One region of the Enterobacter sp. UPMP2060 genome, then DNA from elsewhere that is predicted to be linked to it. Evidence: predicted binding sites of a transcription regulator. Region 1 holds the regulator's gene; the other holds the start of a gene.
What was found. The regulator sigma-54, encoded in region 1, starts transcription at its own class of promoters, with help from an activator protein. The targets are predictions, from matches to a motif close to GTTGGCACANNTTTCGCTNT.

Region 1 (6,911 bases):
AACCTGTTATGGACCGGTCAGTACCCAGATGATGGCAAAGGCGGAAAACATTCGTCTGCTCATCCTGGACGTGGATGGCGTACTTTCCGATGGCCTGATTTACATGGGCAATAATGGTGAAGAGCTGAAAGCGTTTAACGTTCGCGACGGCTACGGTATCCGCTGCGCGCTCACCTCGGGTATTGAGGTGGCTATCATCACCGGGCGAAAAGCTAAACTGGTAGAAGACCGCTGTGAAACCTTAGGAATTACCCATCTGTATCAGGGTCAATCCGATAAGATGGCGGCGTTTAAGGATTTACTGGGTAAACTGGCTATCGCGCCGGAAAACGTAGCCTACGTCGGGGACGATCTGATTGACTGGCCCGTGATGGCTGAAGTCGGGCTGAGCATCGCCGTTGCGGATGCGCATCCGCTGCTGATCCCCCGCGCTGACTACGTTACCCACATCAACGGGGGCCGTGGTGCCGTACGTGAAGTCTGCGATCTGCTTTTGCTGGCGCAGGGCAAGCTTGATGAGGCCAAAGGGCAATCGATATGAGTAAAACCAGACGCTGGATTATCATTTTGCTTTCGCTTGTCGCACTGGTATTGATTGGCGTGAACCTTGCCGATCGCGACGATCCGCAAACGGAAGTGGTCAACAATAACGATCCAACCTATAAAAGCGATCACAGCGACACCGTGGTCTACAGCCCGGAAGGCGAGCTGAACTATCGCCTGATTGCCCAGCATGTTGAATATTTTTCAGATGACGGTATTTCGTGGTTTACCCAACCTGTCATGACCACATTTGATAAGGACAAAGTGCCGACGTGGTCAATTAAGTCAGATCGGGCAAAACTGACAAATGACCGTATGCTTTATCTGTATGGCCACGTTGAAGTCAACGCCCTGACCGCTGACTCGCAACTGCGAAAAATTACGACGGATAATGCCCAAATTAACCTGGTAACCCAGGACGTGACCTCGCAGGATCTGGTCACACTGTATGGCACAACATTTAATTCCAGCGGTTTGAGAATGCGCGGGAACTTACGCAGCAAGAACGCCGAGCTGATTGAAAAGGTTAGAACCTCCTATGAAATTCAAAACAAACAAACTCAGCCTTAAAGTAATTATCGCCAGCGCGATGCTGGCGACCAGTCTCCCCGCGCTTGCTGTAACGGGCGATACCGACCAACCGATCCATATCGAGTCTGATACCCAGTCTCTCGATATGCAGGGCAACGTCGTCACCTTCACAGGTAACGTCGTCATGACTCAGGGCACCATCAAAATTAACGCCGACAAAGTGGTCGTGACCCGTCCGGGTGGCGAGCAGGGCAAAGAGATCATTGATGGTTACGGCAACCCGGCCACCTTCTACCAGATGCAGGACAACGGCAAACCGGTGAAAGGCCGCGCCTCGCATATGCACTATGAGCTGGCGAAGGACCTGGTCATCCTGACCGGAAACGCGTATCTGGAACAGCTGGACAGCAACATTACCGGCGACCAGATCACCTATCTGGTTAAAGAGCAAAAAATGCAGGCCTCCAGCGAGAAAGGCAAACGCGTCACGACTGTCCTGGTTCCGTCGCAGCTGCAGGACAAAGGCAAAGGCCAGGCCCCGGCACAGAAGAAGAGTAACTAATTCGTTATGGCAACATTAACTGCAAAAAATCTCGCGAAGGCCTACAAGGGCCGCCGTGTCGTAGAAGATGTCAGTCTGACCGTCAACTCCGGCGAAATCGTGGGGCTGCTTGGCCCTAACGGTGCGGGTAAAACCACCACTTTCTACATGGTCGTTGGCATTGTGCCGCGCGATGCCGGCAACATTATTATTGACGATGAAGACATCAGCCTTCTGCCGCTGCACGCGCGCGCGCGTCGCGGGATCGGCTACCTGCCGCAGGAAGCCTCCATTTTCCGTCGTCTTAGCGTTTACGATAACCTGATGGCGGTCCTGGAAATTCGTAACGATCTGACCAGCGAACAGCGTCAGGATCGTGCCAACGAGTTGATGGAAGAGTTCCACATTGAGCATCTGCGCGACAGCCTCGGTCAGGCACTCTCCGGGGGTGAACGCCGTCGTGTTGAGATTGCACGTGCGCTGGCCGCAAACCCGAAATTTATCCTTCTGGATGAACCGTTTGCGGGCGTTGACCCGATCTCGGTTATCGACATTAAACGCATCATTGAACACCTGCGTGACAGCGGGCTTGGCGTACTGATCACCGACCACAACGTCCGTGAAACGCTGGCCGTGTGTGAACGCGCGTATATTGTCAGCCAGGGCAATCTGATCGCCCACGGTACGCCGCAACAGATCCTCGAAGACGATCATGTTAAGCGCGTCTATCTTGGGGAAGACTTCAGACTCTGATAGGGTAGAGGTAACGTAACGCCGAACCGGAGAAAAACGCTCTGAACATGAAGCAAGGTTTGCAATTAAGGCTCAGCCAACAACTGGCAATGACGCCGCAGCTACAGCAGGCAATTCGCCTGTTGCAACTGTCCACGTTAGAACTTCAGCAGGAGCTCCAGCAGGCGCTGGACAGCAACCCCCTGCTGGAACAAACCGATCTTCATGACGAGGTAGATACTCAGCAGTCACAGGATACAGAAGCGCTCGACACCGCGGATGCACTCGAACAAAAAGAGATGCCCGACGAGCTACCGCTGGATGCCAGCTGGGATGAAATCTACACCGCCGGAACCCCTTCCGGTACGCGTGCAGACTACCAGGATGATGAGCTACCGGTCTATCAGGGAGAAACCACCCAGTCGCTGCAGGATTACCTGATGTGGCAGGTGGAACTTACCCCCTTCTCCGATACCGACCGCGCGATTGCCACCTCAATTGTCGATGCCGTTGACGACACCGGCTATTTGACCGTCACGCTGGACGATATCCTGGAAAGCATGGGCGACGAAGAGATTGAACTTGAGGAGATCGAAGCCGTTCTGAAGCGCATCCAGCGTTTCGATCCGGTAGGCGTGGCCGCAAAAGATCTGCGCGACTGCCTGCTGATCCAGCTTTCTCAGTTCAGCAAAGAGACGCCATGGCTCGACGAGGCGCGCTTAATCATCAGCGATCATCTGGATCTGTTGGCCAACCACGATTTCCGCAGCCTGATGCGCGTCACGCGCCTGAAGGAAGAGGTGCTGAAAGAAGCGGTGAATCTGATCCAGTCACTCGATCCCCGCCCGGGACAGTCGATCCAAACCAGCGAGCCCGAGTACGTGATCCCGGATGTGCTGGTCAGAAAACACAATGACCGCTGGGTCGTTGAACTGAACTCAGACAGCATCCCTCGCCTGCAAATCAACCAGCAGTATGCCTCCATGTGCACCAGCGCGCGTAACGACTCCGACAATCAATATATTCGTAGCAATCTTCAGGAAGCGCGATGGTTGATCAAAAGTCTGGAGAGCCGAAATGATACGCTGCTGCGCGTCAGCCGCTGTATTGTCGAACAGCAGCAGGCGTTCTTTGAGCAGGGCGAAGAGTATATGAAACCGATGGTACTGGCGGATATCGCCCAGGCCGTCGAAATGCATGAATCAACCATTTCCCGTGTCACCACGCAGAAGTATCTGCACAGTCCACGCGGTATATTTGAGCTTAAGTATTTCTTCTCCAGCCATGTGAATACCGAGGGCGGCGGCGAAGCGTCGTCAACGGCCATTCGTGCCCTGGTGAAGAAGTTGATCGCCGCGGAGAACCCCGCGAAGCCACTAAGCGACAGTAAGTTAACCACCATGCTGTCCGATCAGGGTATTATGGTGGCACGTCGTACTGTTGCGAAGTATCGAGAGTCTTTATCCATTCCGCCGTCCAACCAGCGTAAACAGCTGGTCTGACACAACCGATAAGGAAGACACTATGCAGCTCAACATCACTGGACAAAACGTCGAAATTACTGAGGCTTTACGCGACTTCGTGAACGCGAAGTTTGCAAAACTCGAGCAGTATTTCGAAAGGATCAATCAGGTCTATATTGTGTTGAAAGTGGAGAAAGTGACTCATATCTCGGATGCCACCCTGCATGTTAACGGGGGTGAACTGCATGCCAGTGCGGAAGGGCAAGACATGTACGCTGCTATCGACGGCTTGATTGATAAGCTTGCACGACAGCTCAATAAACATAAAGATAAACTGAAACAACACTAATTGTCCGGGCAGTTAACGGGTGCAGGACGGCCTGTTGTGAAACACAACAGGCCATTTGTACAGTTAGCGCTTAGGTGAAATTATGATGAACAACGATTCCGCTCTTCAACTGAGCAATGTCCTTAACCAGGAATGTACCCGCAGTGCGGTTCACTGCCAGAGCAAAAAACGTGCGCTGGAGATCATCAGTGAACTGGCTGCCAAACAGCTGGGCCTGCCGCCGCAGGTGGTGTTCGAAGCGATTCTGACCCGTGAAAAAATGGGCAGTACCGGTATCGGCAACGGCATCGCGATCCCGCACGGCAAACTGGAAGAGGATACCCTGCGTGCCGTTGGTGTGTTTGTGCAGCTTGAAACACCCATCGCCTTCGATGCCATTGATAACCAGCCCGTCGATCTCCTCTTCGCGCTGCTGGTACCTGCCGACCAGACGAAAACCCATCTGCATACGCTGTCGCTGGTCGCAAAACGTCTGGCCGATAAAACCATTTGCCGTCGACTGCGCTCGGCCCAAAGTGATGAAGAGCTCTATCAAATTATCACTGAAGCAGAAGGCAATCAGGATGATGCATAACCAGGAGATGGCCTTCACATCTGTTGTCCTGAGGAGAAACGGAACATGGTGCTGATGATTGTCAGTGGCCGTTCAGGGTCGGGGAAATCCGTTGCTCTGCGCGCCCTGGAAGACATGGGTTTTTACTGCGTCGATAACCTGCCGGTCGTGTTGTTACCCGATCTGGCCCGCACGCTGGCGGAGAGACAAACCTCTGCCGCGGTCAGTATCGACGTTCGTAACATGCCTGAATCGCCAGAGATCTTCGAACAGGCCATGAGCAACCTGCCTGACGCGTTCTCGCCTCAGCTGCTGTTCCTCGATGCAGACCGCAATACGCTGATCCGCCGCTACAGCGATACCCGTCGTTTGCACCCGCTATCCAGCAAGAACCTCTCTCTGGAGAGCGCTATCGATGAAGAGAGCGACCTGCTGGAGCCGCTGCGTTCTCGTGCCGACCTGATTGTCGACACCTCTGAGATGTCCGTTCACGAGCTGGCGGAAATGCTGCGTACCCGGCTGTTGGGTAAACGCGAGCGCGAACTGACGATGGTGTTCGAATCCTTCGGCTTTAAGCACGGTATTCCGATTGATGCGGATTACGTTTTCGACGTGCGCTTCCTGCCGAACCCGCACTGGGATCCAAAACTGCGTCCAATGACCGGTCTGGATAAGCCGGTGGCGGCGTTCCTCGACCGGCACACAGAAGTACACAATTTTATCTACCAGACGCGAAGCTACCTTGAGCTATGGTTACCTATGCTGGAGACAAACAATCGTAGCTACCTGACGGTGGCGATTGGCTGTACCGGCGGTAAACATCGTTCGGTTTACATCGCCGAACAGCTGGCCGACTATTTCCGCTCGCGCGGGAAGAACGTTCAGTCCCGTCATCGCACGCTGGAAAAACGTAAAACATGACCGTAAAACAAACCGTTGAGATCACCAACAAGCTGGGTATGCATGCACGCCCGGCGATGAAGCTGTTTGAGCTGATGCAGGGTTTCGATGCAGAGGTTCTGCTGCGGAATGACGAAGGCACCGAAGCGGAAGCGAACAGCGTGATCGCGCTGCTGATGCTGGATTCCGCCAAAGGGCGCCAGATTGAAGTAGAAGCCACCGGCCCTCAGGAAGAGGAAGCGCTGGCGGCGGTGATTGCCCTGTTTAACGCAGGGTTCGACGAAGATTAAGGTCTGCTATTCAGGCGGGTAGCGCTGCGCTTACCCGCCCTACATAAGATTATTACGCTGCATAAACTCCTCTCCACCCAGCTGATTCATCTGGCGCATAATCCACGCCTGTCGGCTTCGCACGTACCCTGATGGGGCACTGGCCTTAAAGCGGATAGGGTTCGGTAACACAGCGGCCAATAGCGCTGCTTCTGACATGCTCAGACGGCTGGCTGGCTTATTGAAATACCGCTGTGCGGCAGCTTCCACGCCAAATATGCCGTCGCCAAACTCAGCGACGTTGAGATAGACGGTCAGAATGCGTTTTTTGCTCCAGACCGTTTCCATCCCCAGGGTCAACCCTGCTTCCAGCCCTTTTCGCAACCAGCTTCGACCATCCCACAGAAACAGATTTTTGGCCGTCTGCTGCGACAAGGTTGATGCCCCGCGCACGCGGTTTTCATGGCGTTCGTTATGGGCTAGCGCCTTCTCAATGGCCGCCACGTCGAACCCCCAGTGCTCCGGGAATTTCTGGTCCTCCGCCGCGATGACCGCCAGCCCCATGAACGGGGAGATCTCGTCCATGCTCACCCAGTCAGAGTGGGCAACGTAGCTGAAATCGCCGCTGAACCACGCGCCGAGCTGGCGCTCAACCATAACGGCAGAGAACGGAACCGGCATAATGCTGAATAAAGCCAGCCCGCCTCCCCAGAATACCGCCAGCACAAGTACGATGCGCAAGAGAAAACGTTTCACCCCTGCGCCTGCGGCAAATTTACGCCTCATTCAGTCAGCACCAGCACGCGGGCCACCAGCTTTTCAATACCTGAGGCCGCCTCAGCGATATTGTTCGCCAGCATATACGCTGGCGTGGTGACAATTTTGTTATCTTCATCAACCACAATGTCATCAACCGGGCACGGAACGTGTTCGCCCCCCATTTCCTCGACGATCTCTGCGGTATCAATATCCGTCCCGATAGTCAGGCGCAGCGGGAAATCAAAAATCCTGGGCAGCATTGCCGGCGCGA
Region 2 (6,911 bases), on a different contig from region 1:
ACGCGCCTCCACTTTCTTCCCTGGCCGGATGGTGGAATCGGTAGACACAAGGGATTTAAAATCCCTCGGCGTTCGCGCTGTGTGGGTTCAAGTCCCACTCCGGCTACCATGGGAAACAAAGAATAATCAAAGCAATAAGCAGTGTCGTGAAACCACCGAAAGGTGGTTTTTTTGTGCCTGAAATCCGCCAGTCACACCCCACCCAAATACGCCTTCCTCACCTCCTGATTTCCCAGCAGCTCCTCGCCGCTGCCGCTCAACCGGATCTGCCCGTTAACCATCACATACCCGCGGTCGGAAAGCTTCAGCGCGTGATGCGCATTCTGTTCCACCAGAAAGATAGTCATGCCGTTGCGGGCCAGCTCGCGCAGCGTCTGGAAGATCTGTTTCACCACAATCGGCGCCAGCCCGAGGCTCGGTTCATCCAGCAGCAGCAGCTTCGGACGGCTCATCAGCGCCCGGGCGATCGCCAGCATCTGCTGCTCTCCGCCGGACATGGTCATCGCGCGCTGCTTGCGTCGCTCCTTGAGGCGAGGGAAGAGGTCGAACATGGTTTGCATATCCTCAGCGGCAAACTGGCTGCCGATGGGGATGGTCCCCATCAGCAGGTTCTCTTCAACGGTCATATCCGGGAAAATTCGTCTGCCTTCCGGCGCCTGCGCAATGCCGCCGGACGCGACGTAGTGGGTGGATTTATGGCTGATATCTTCACCACCGAAAAGGATCTGTCCGCTGCGAATACGGGGCTGGCCAAAGATGGACATCAGCAATGTCGATTTACCCGCGCCGTTTGCGCCAATCAGCGCCACGGTTTCACCCTTATTGACCTCGAGGGAAACCTGTTTAAGCGCCTGAATGACGCCATAAAACACATCCACCTCGCGAAATGCCAGCAGCGGTTCGCTCATAGGTTGACCTCGCTTTCATCCGTACCCAGGTAGGCGGCAATGACCTTTTCATCATGCTGGATCTGCTCGGGTTTTCCCCTGGCAATAACATCCCCGTGGTCGAGCACGATAATGTCGTCCGAAATCTCCATCACCATCCCCATATCATGCTCAATCAGTAATACCGTGATGTCATGATGATCCCGCAGAAAACGAATAATGCTGCTGAGCTTATGCGTTTCAACCGGGTTAAGCCCGGCGGCGGGTTCATCCAGACAGATCATTTCCGGGCCGGTGCACATTGCTCGCGCAATTTCCAGACGCCGCTGCTGGCCGTACGACATCTCTCCCGCCAGACGATTGGCGCACTCCACCAGATCCACCACTTCCAGCCAGTAGAAGGCCCTGTCCAGGGCGTCGCTTTCCGCGCGCCGGTATGCCGGCGTATTTAAGATCCCGGCGAGCAGATTGCGGTTAACGCGCATATGCTGCGCAACCAGCAGGTTTTCCACGACCGACATCTCGCGAAAAAGACGGATATTTTGAAACGTGCGCGCCAGCCCTGCGCGGTTGACCAGATGCGTTCCGCCGAACATTTTGTAGAAAAGACGCTGCCCGAACTGCGCGGGGTTAATCCAGTCTCCCGGCTGGAATTTTTGTCCGAGCACCTGAATAACGTTGGTCGTTTTATGGCGGGTATTAAATAAAATGTTTCCGCCGGAGGCCCTGTAGAAGCCCGTCAGGCAGTTAAACACGGTTGTTTTTCCCGCCCCGTTTGGCCCAATCAGGGCGGTAATTGAGCCACGCTGTACGTCCAGGTTGACGTCGTTTAGCGCCTTAATCCCGCCGAAGTGCATCATAAGATGTTCAACGCGTAATATCGTTCCGTTCATGGTGCGACACCCTTACGCACGGCGAACCCGCTGCGGTTAATGCGGATCAAACCGCGCGGACGCCAGATCATCATCACCACCATGAGCATGCCAAACAGCAGGACGCGGTACTCGGCAAAACTGCGCAGCAGTTCCGGCGTTACGGTGAGCACAAAAGCGGCCAGCACTACGCCAAGCGTCGAGCCCATCCCGCCCAGCACCACGATGGCGAGGATCAGCGCCGATTCAAAGAAGGTAAAGGAGGTCGGGTTCACGAACCCCTGATAGGTGGCGAAGAACACCCCGGCAATGCCCGCGGTCGATGCGCCCAGCGTAAAGGCCGACAGCTTAACCAGAACATGATTTAACCCCATTGAGCGGCACGCTATTTCGTCTTCACGCAGGGCTTCCCACGCCCGACCAATCGGCATCCGCGTCAGGCGGTGCTTGATATAGAGCACCAGCATCACCACCAGGAACAGCACCGCGTAGATAAAAATAAACTTCATGTTCGGGTTGTAGGTCAGGTGGAAAAATTCGTGGAAGGGCACGCCGCCTTCTTTCGCGCGTCGTCCAAATTCCAGACCGAAAAAGGTGGGGGGAGGGGCCGACACGCCGTTTGGTCCGCCGGTGAAGGTCAGCCAGTTGTTCAGTATCAGGCGAATAATCTCCCCGAACCCGAGGGTGACGATGGCCAGATAGTCACCGTGCATGCGCAGCACCGGGAAACCGAGCAGGGCGCCTGCGGCGGCGGCCATGATTGCCGCCAGCGGCAGCATGCTCCAGAAGCCTAAGCCGAGATACTGGTATCCCAGCGCCAGACCGTACGCACCAATTGCGTAGAACGCGACATATCCCAGATCCAGCAGGCCGGCCAGACCCACGACGATATTCAGCCCCAGACCGAGAAGCACGTAGATCAGCCCGAGAATGGCGACGGTCAGCACATATTTCGTGGCGACAAACGGAAAGCAAATCGCAAGAGCAATTACCAGAGGAATAATCCAGCGCATGCGGCTTTTGTATTCCGGTGGCCGGACATATACGCCCGCGCTATCGGCTTCGAAGCGTGCCTGGAAACGGGCGCCCGCGGCGGTACCTAAAAAGGCGCTCAGCAGAAAACGCCCGAGCATGACGATGCCGACCATCCAGGCCAGCCGCTGTCCGGCGAAGTTAAAGCTGTAACCGTCCAGCACCACGCCCGCAATGGGGCCGAAAATAACCAGCGCAATCAGCCCGGAAAAAATCGCGTCCAGCATGCAGCGTTTAAGTGAAAAACCGTGTGATGTCATCATTCTCTCCCTCACACTTTGGCCACAATCGGGCGCCCAAGCAGCCCCTGGGGGCGGAAAATCAGGATCATGACCAGCAGGCCGAACGAAAAGACATCTTTATAGTCCGAGTTCACCATGCCCGAGAACTGGGCTTCCGCCACGCCCAGGATAAGGCCACCGAGCATCGCGCCAGGGAGGGAGCCGATGCCGCCGAGTACCGCCGCGGTAAAGGCTTTAATGCCGATCACGAACCCGACGTAGAAATCAAAGGTGCCGTAATTCATGGTGATCAGCACGCCTGCCAGACCGGCCATCGCCGCGCCGATCACAAAGACCAGCGAAATAATCCGGTCGGTGTTAATGCCCAGAATGGAGGCCATCTTACGATCCTGCTGTACCGCGCGGCACATCCGGCCCAGCCGGGTATGGTTGATAATCCAGGTGAGCACCAGCATGCCGGCAAACGAGGCAATCAGAATAAACACTTTGGTGTAGGTTATCTGCACGAAGCCGTCGCCCAGATGCAGGCGAATCACGCCGTCCAGCATGGTCGGCACCCCTTGCTGGCGCGGACCCTGGCTCAGCTGCGCGTAGTTTTGCAGGATAAGCGACATCCCGATGGCGGAGATCAGCGGCGCCAGGCGCGTGGAGTTGCGCAGCGGCTTGTAGGCGATACGCTCGATGGTCCAGCCGTACACCCCGGTTACCACGATGGTGAACACCAGCGTCCCGAGGATCAGCAGCGGGAACGACTGCAGGCCGAAGAACGAGAGCAGCGCCAGGCCGATGGCGCAGAGATAGGCGGAAATCATATACACTTCGCCGTGGGCGAAATTGATCATCCCGATAATGCCGTACACCATGGTGTAGCCGATGGCGATTAAACCGTAGACGGAGCCCAGCGTTAAGCCATTGATTAACTGTTGCAGGAAGAATGTACTCATCTTAGCGCGCTCGTTTTATAGGCTGCGCGATGCGCGCAGCCTGATGTTTATTACGCGCCGACGGGCAGGCCCGCCGACGTTGAGCGTGACTCCGTCCCGTTACTGCACTTCCTTATATTTGCCTTTGTCGTCCCACTGGTAAACCACGTAGTCAGACACTTTCAGATCGCCTTTGCTGTCCCAGGCTTTTTTGCCCATCACCGTGTCGACGGAATTGGCTTTAAGCCACTCGCTGGCTTTGGCGGAGTCCTTGCCGCCGGTTGCCTTGAAGGCTGCGGCAATGGCCTGTACGGAGGCATAGGAATAAAGGGTGTAACCTTCCGGCTCGAATTTACCGGCGCGGAATTTCTCGATAACCGCTTTACCGTCCGGGATAAGGCGCGGATCTTTACCGAAGGTCATGTAAATGCCGTTGGTGTATTGCGGGCCACCCGCGGCGGTCACCATCTCTTCGTTGACAATACAGTCGCCGGAGAAGAATTTCGCCTGCACGCCCTGTTCGCGCATCTGGCGAACCAGCGGACCGGCTTCCGGGTGACAGCCACCGAAGAACACGACGTCCGGTTTTTGCGCACCGATCTTGGTCACCAGCGCGTTAAAGTCTTTCTCACCGCGAGATAACCCCTCATACATCACATCCTGAACCCCGCGTTTCGCCAGCGCCGCTTTGGTGGCGTCAGCCAGACCCTGACCATAGGTGTCTTTATCGTGAATAATCACCACGCGTTTGGCTTTCAGCTTGTCGATGATGAAGTCGCTGGCAACCTGACCCTGCTGGTCATCGCGTCCGCACATGCGGAACATATCGCTCATGCCGCGTTCGGTGATCAGCGGGTTAGTTGAGCCGGGGGTAATCGCAATAATGCCCGCGTCGCTATACACCTCGGAGGCGGGCATTGTGGAAGAGGAGCAGAAATGGCCGACCACGGCGTTGACTTTATCCTGGTCAACTAAACGGTTGGCGACGGCCACGGCCTGCTTGGGCTCGCAGGCATCATCCCCCTGAACCAGTTTGATCTTCTCGCCGTTAATGCCGCCTGCGGCATTAATGTCTTCAGCGGCCTGCGTTGCGCCGTGCCAGTACTGATCGCCATAGGTGGCATTCGGACCCGTGAACGGCCCGGCCACGCCAATCACAATATCTGCCCGGGCGGAAAACGCCGTCACCAGGCAACCGGCTAACACAAGAGAAAGAGGAGTTCTGATTAATTTCAGCGACATTATTATGTTCCTTAGCAAAGAGGTTTTTGCACCACGGCGTAAACCCGAACGCCCGACGGCGCAGCCAATCCGAAACACGAGCAAGAACAAAATGCACTAAACGAACAAGATACAGACGGCATCCTGCATATTACGGCGAGATTTCCCTGCACAGAGGCGCGCGAAGAACGTTAAGCAAAAACGTTGCCAGAATGGTTAACCCATTGACGGGCATGCGACATGTTTGAGTATAGAGCGCCGCGTTATGCCGCCTTGCGGGAGGAGAAGAAATTACAGCGGAGATCACATATCGTTAACAATAAAGCCCATAAGTTGTGCAAAGGTCACGGTTTGCACGTTTTTGCAGCAATAAAGACCTAAACTTCAGCCCGGAGAGGCGTGAGATATGTGTTAGGATCGTTTCCTTTTGCAGGAGTGTCAGCGATGACTGAAGGCCCATTGAATGAAAGCGAAATGGCGTGGCTTGAAGAGACGTTAATGTCTTACGGTCATGATGACGCGTCCGTGATTGACGTGTCCGAACTGGACGGCATGCTTACCGCAGTGCTTTCCGGTCCTGTTGTCGTTGAGCCAGACGCCTGGCTGGTGGCGGTGTGGGGCGGCGAGAAGTACATTCCGCGCTGGAAAAACGATCGTGAGATGAACCGTTTTATCGATCTCTGCTTTAAGCATATGAACGATATTGCCGAGCGCCTGAGCGAGTACCCGGATCAGTTTGAACCGATGTTTGGTTATAACGACGTGGACGGTGAGAGCTATACCGTGGTGGAAGAGTGGTGCTATGGCTATATGCGCGGCGTGGCGCTGACGGACTGGTCAGCCTTGCCGGAAGCCCTGAAGGCCGATCTTGACGTGATTGCGCTGCACGGGACGGAAGAGAACAGCGAAAAGCTGGATGAACTGTCCGAAGAGGAATATATCGCCAGCATCGAAAGCATCCAGCCTGCGGCACTGCGTTTATATCAATACTGGGTAAACAACCCGCAGCAGCCGGAAGTGAAGAAGCCGACGGTGAACGGCACGAAGGTCGGGCGTAACGATCCGTGTCCTTGCGGCAGCGGGAAGAAGTTTAAGAGCTGCTGTTTGCACTGATAAAAAAAGGGGCTGATGATAGCCCCTTTTTTATTTAACCCACTTCCGGCAGCATTCCGGCTGCAATCAATACCTGCACCAGAATAATTACCACCCCACAGCCAAACACAACGCACAGCAGCGGTTTTCCTCCCGCCACGCGATACCCCTGCTGAGGATGCTGCTGGCGGCTCTTCCACGCCAGCAGGGAAGGGAGCAGCAGGGCCAGGATAGAGAGCGCCACCCCTGCGTAGCCCAGCGCCATCACAAACCCGCGTGGGTAAAACAGCGCAAAAGCGAGCGGCGGCAGGAAGGTGATGGCACCCGTCTGCAACCGTCCGGCCGCGGTATTGCGACGCTGGAACAGGTCGGCCAGATAATCAAACAGGCCGAGCGCCACGCCCAGGAACGAGGTTGCCAGCGCCAGGTCGGCAAACAGGTGTACCGCCAGCTCCACGTGCGGGGAGGTGACGACCTCGCGCAGCGCCAGCAAAAAACCGTTCAGGCCAGCATGTTGCGCCATCAGCCCAATAACGGTTGAAGAGTCAATGCTGCCCAGCGTCACCAGCTGCCAGAAGATATAGGCGATCAGCGGGATCGCGCTGCCGATAACAAAGACGCGGCGCAGCTTGCGGATATCAC

Region 2: the regulator sigma-54 is predicted to act here: its motif matches at 5,370-5,389, upstream of ACWKXN_RS08490 (branched-chain amino acid ABC transporter substrate-binding protein).

The regions. Positions count from the first base shown of each region.
Region 1 is NZ_JBSKJQ010000007.1:111,190-118,100, forward strand. Features, by position in the region: gene kdsC (3-deoxy-manno-octulosonate-8-phosphatase KdsC) at 1-541, shown strand, start outside; gene lptC (LPS export ABC transporter periplasmic protein LptC) at 538-1,113, shown strand; gene lptA (lipopolysaccharide ABC transporter substrate-binding protein LptA) at 1,082-1,636, shown strand; gene lptB (LPS export ABC transporter ATP-binding protein) at 1,643-2,368, shown strand; gene rpoN (RNA polymerase factor sigma-54) at 2,416-3,849, shown strand; gene hpf (ribosome hibernation promoting factor) at 3,872-4,159, shown strand; gene ptsN (PTS IIA-like nitrogen regulatory protein PtsN) at 4,242-4,733, shown strand; gene rapZ (RNase adapter RapZ) at 4,779-5,633, shown strand; gene npr (PTS phosphocarrier protein NPr) at 5,630-5,902, shown strand; gene mtgA (monofunctional biosynthetic peptidoglycan transglycosylase) at 5,942-6,667, opposite strand; gene elbB (isoprenoid biosynthesis glyoxalase ElbB) at 6,664-6,911, opposite strand, start outside.
Region 2 is NZ_JBSKJQ010000002.1:638,328-645,238, forward strand. Features, by position in the region: tRNA gene ACWKXN_RS08460 (tRNA-Cys) at 1-11, shown strand, start outside; tRNA gene ACWKXN_RS08465 (tRNA-Leu) at 23-109, shown strand; gene ACWKXN_RS08470 (ABC transporter ATP-binding protein) at 192-908, opposite strand; gene ACWKXN_RS08475 (ATP-binding cassette domain-containing protein) at 905-1,780, opposite strand; gene livM (high-affinity branched-chain amino acid ABC transporter permease LivM) at 1,777-3,051, opposite strand; gene ACWKXN_RS08485 (ABC transporter permease subunit) at 3,063-3,977, opposite strand; gene ACWKXN_RS08490 (branched-chain amino acid ABC transporter substrate-binding protein) at 4,077-5,198, opposite strand; gene ACWKXN_RS08495 (YecA/YgfB family protein) at 5,622-6,290, shown strand; gene tyrP (tyrosine transporter TyrP) at 6,325-6,911, opposite strand, start outside.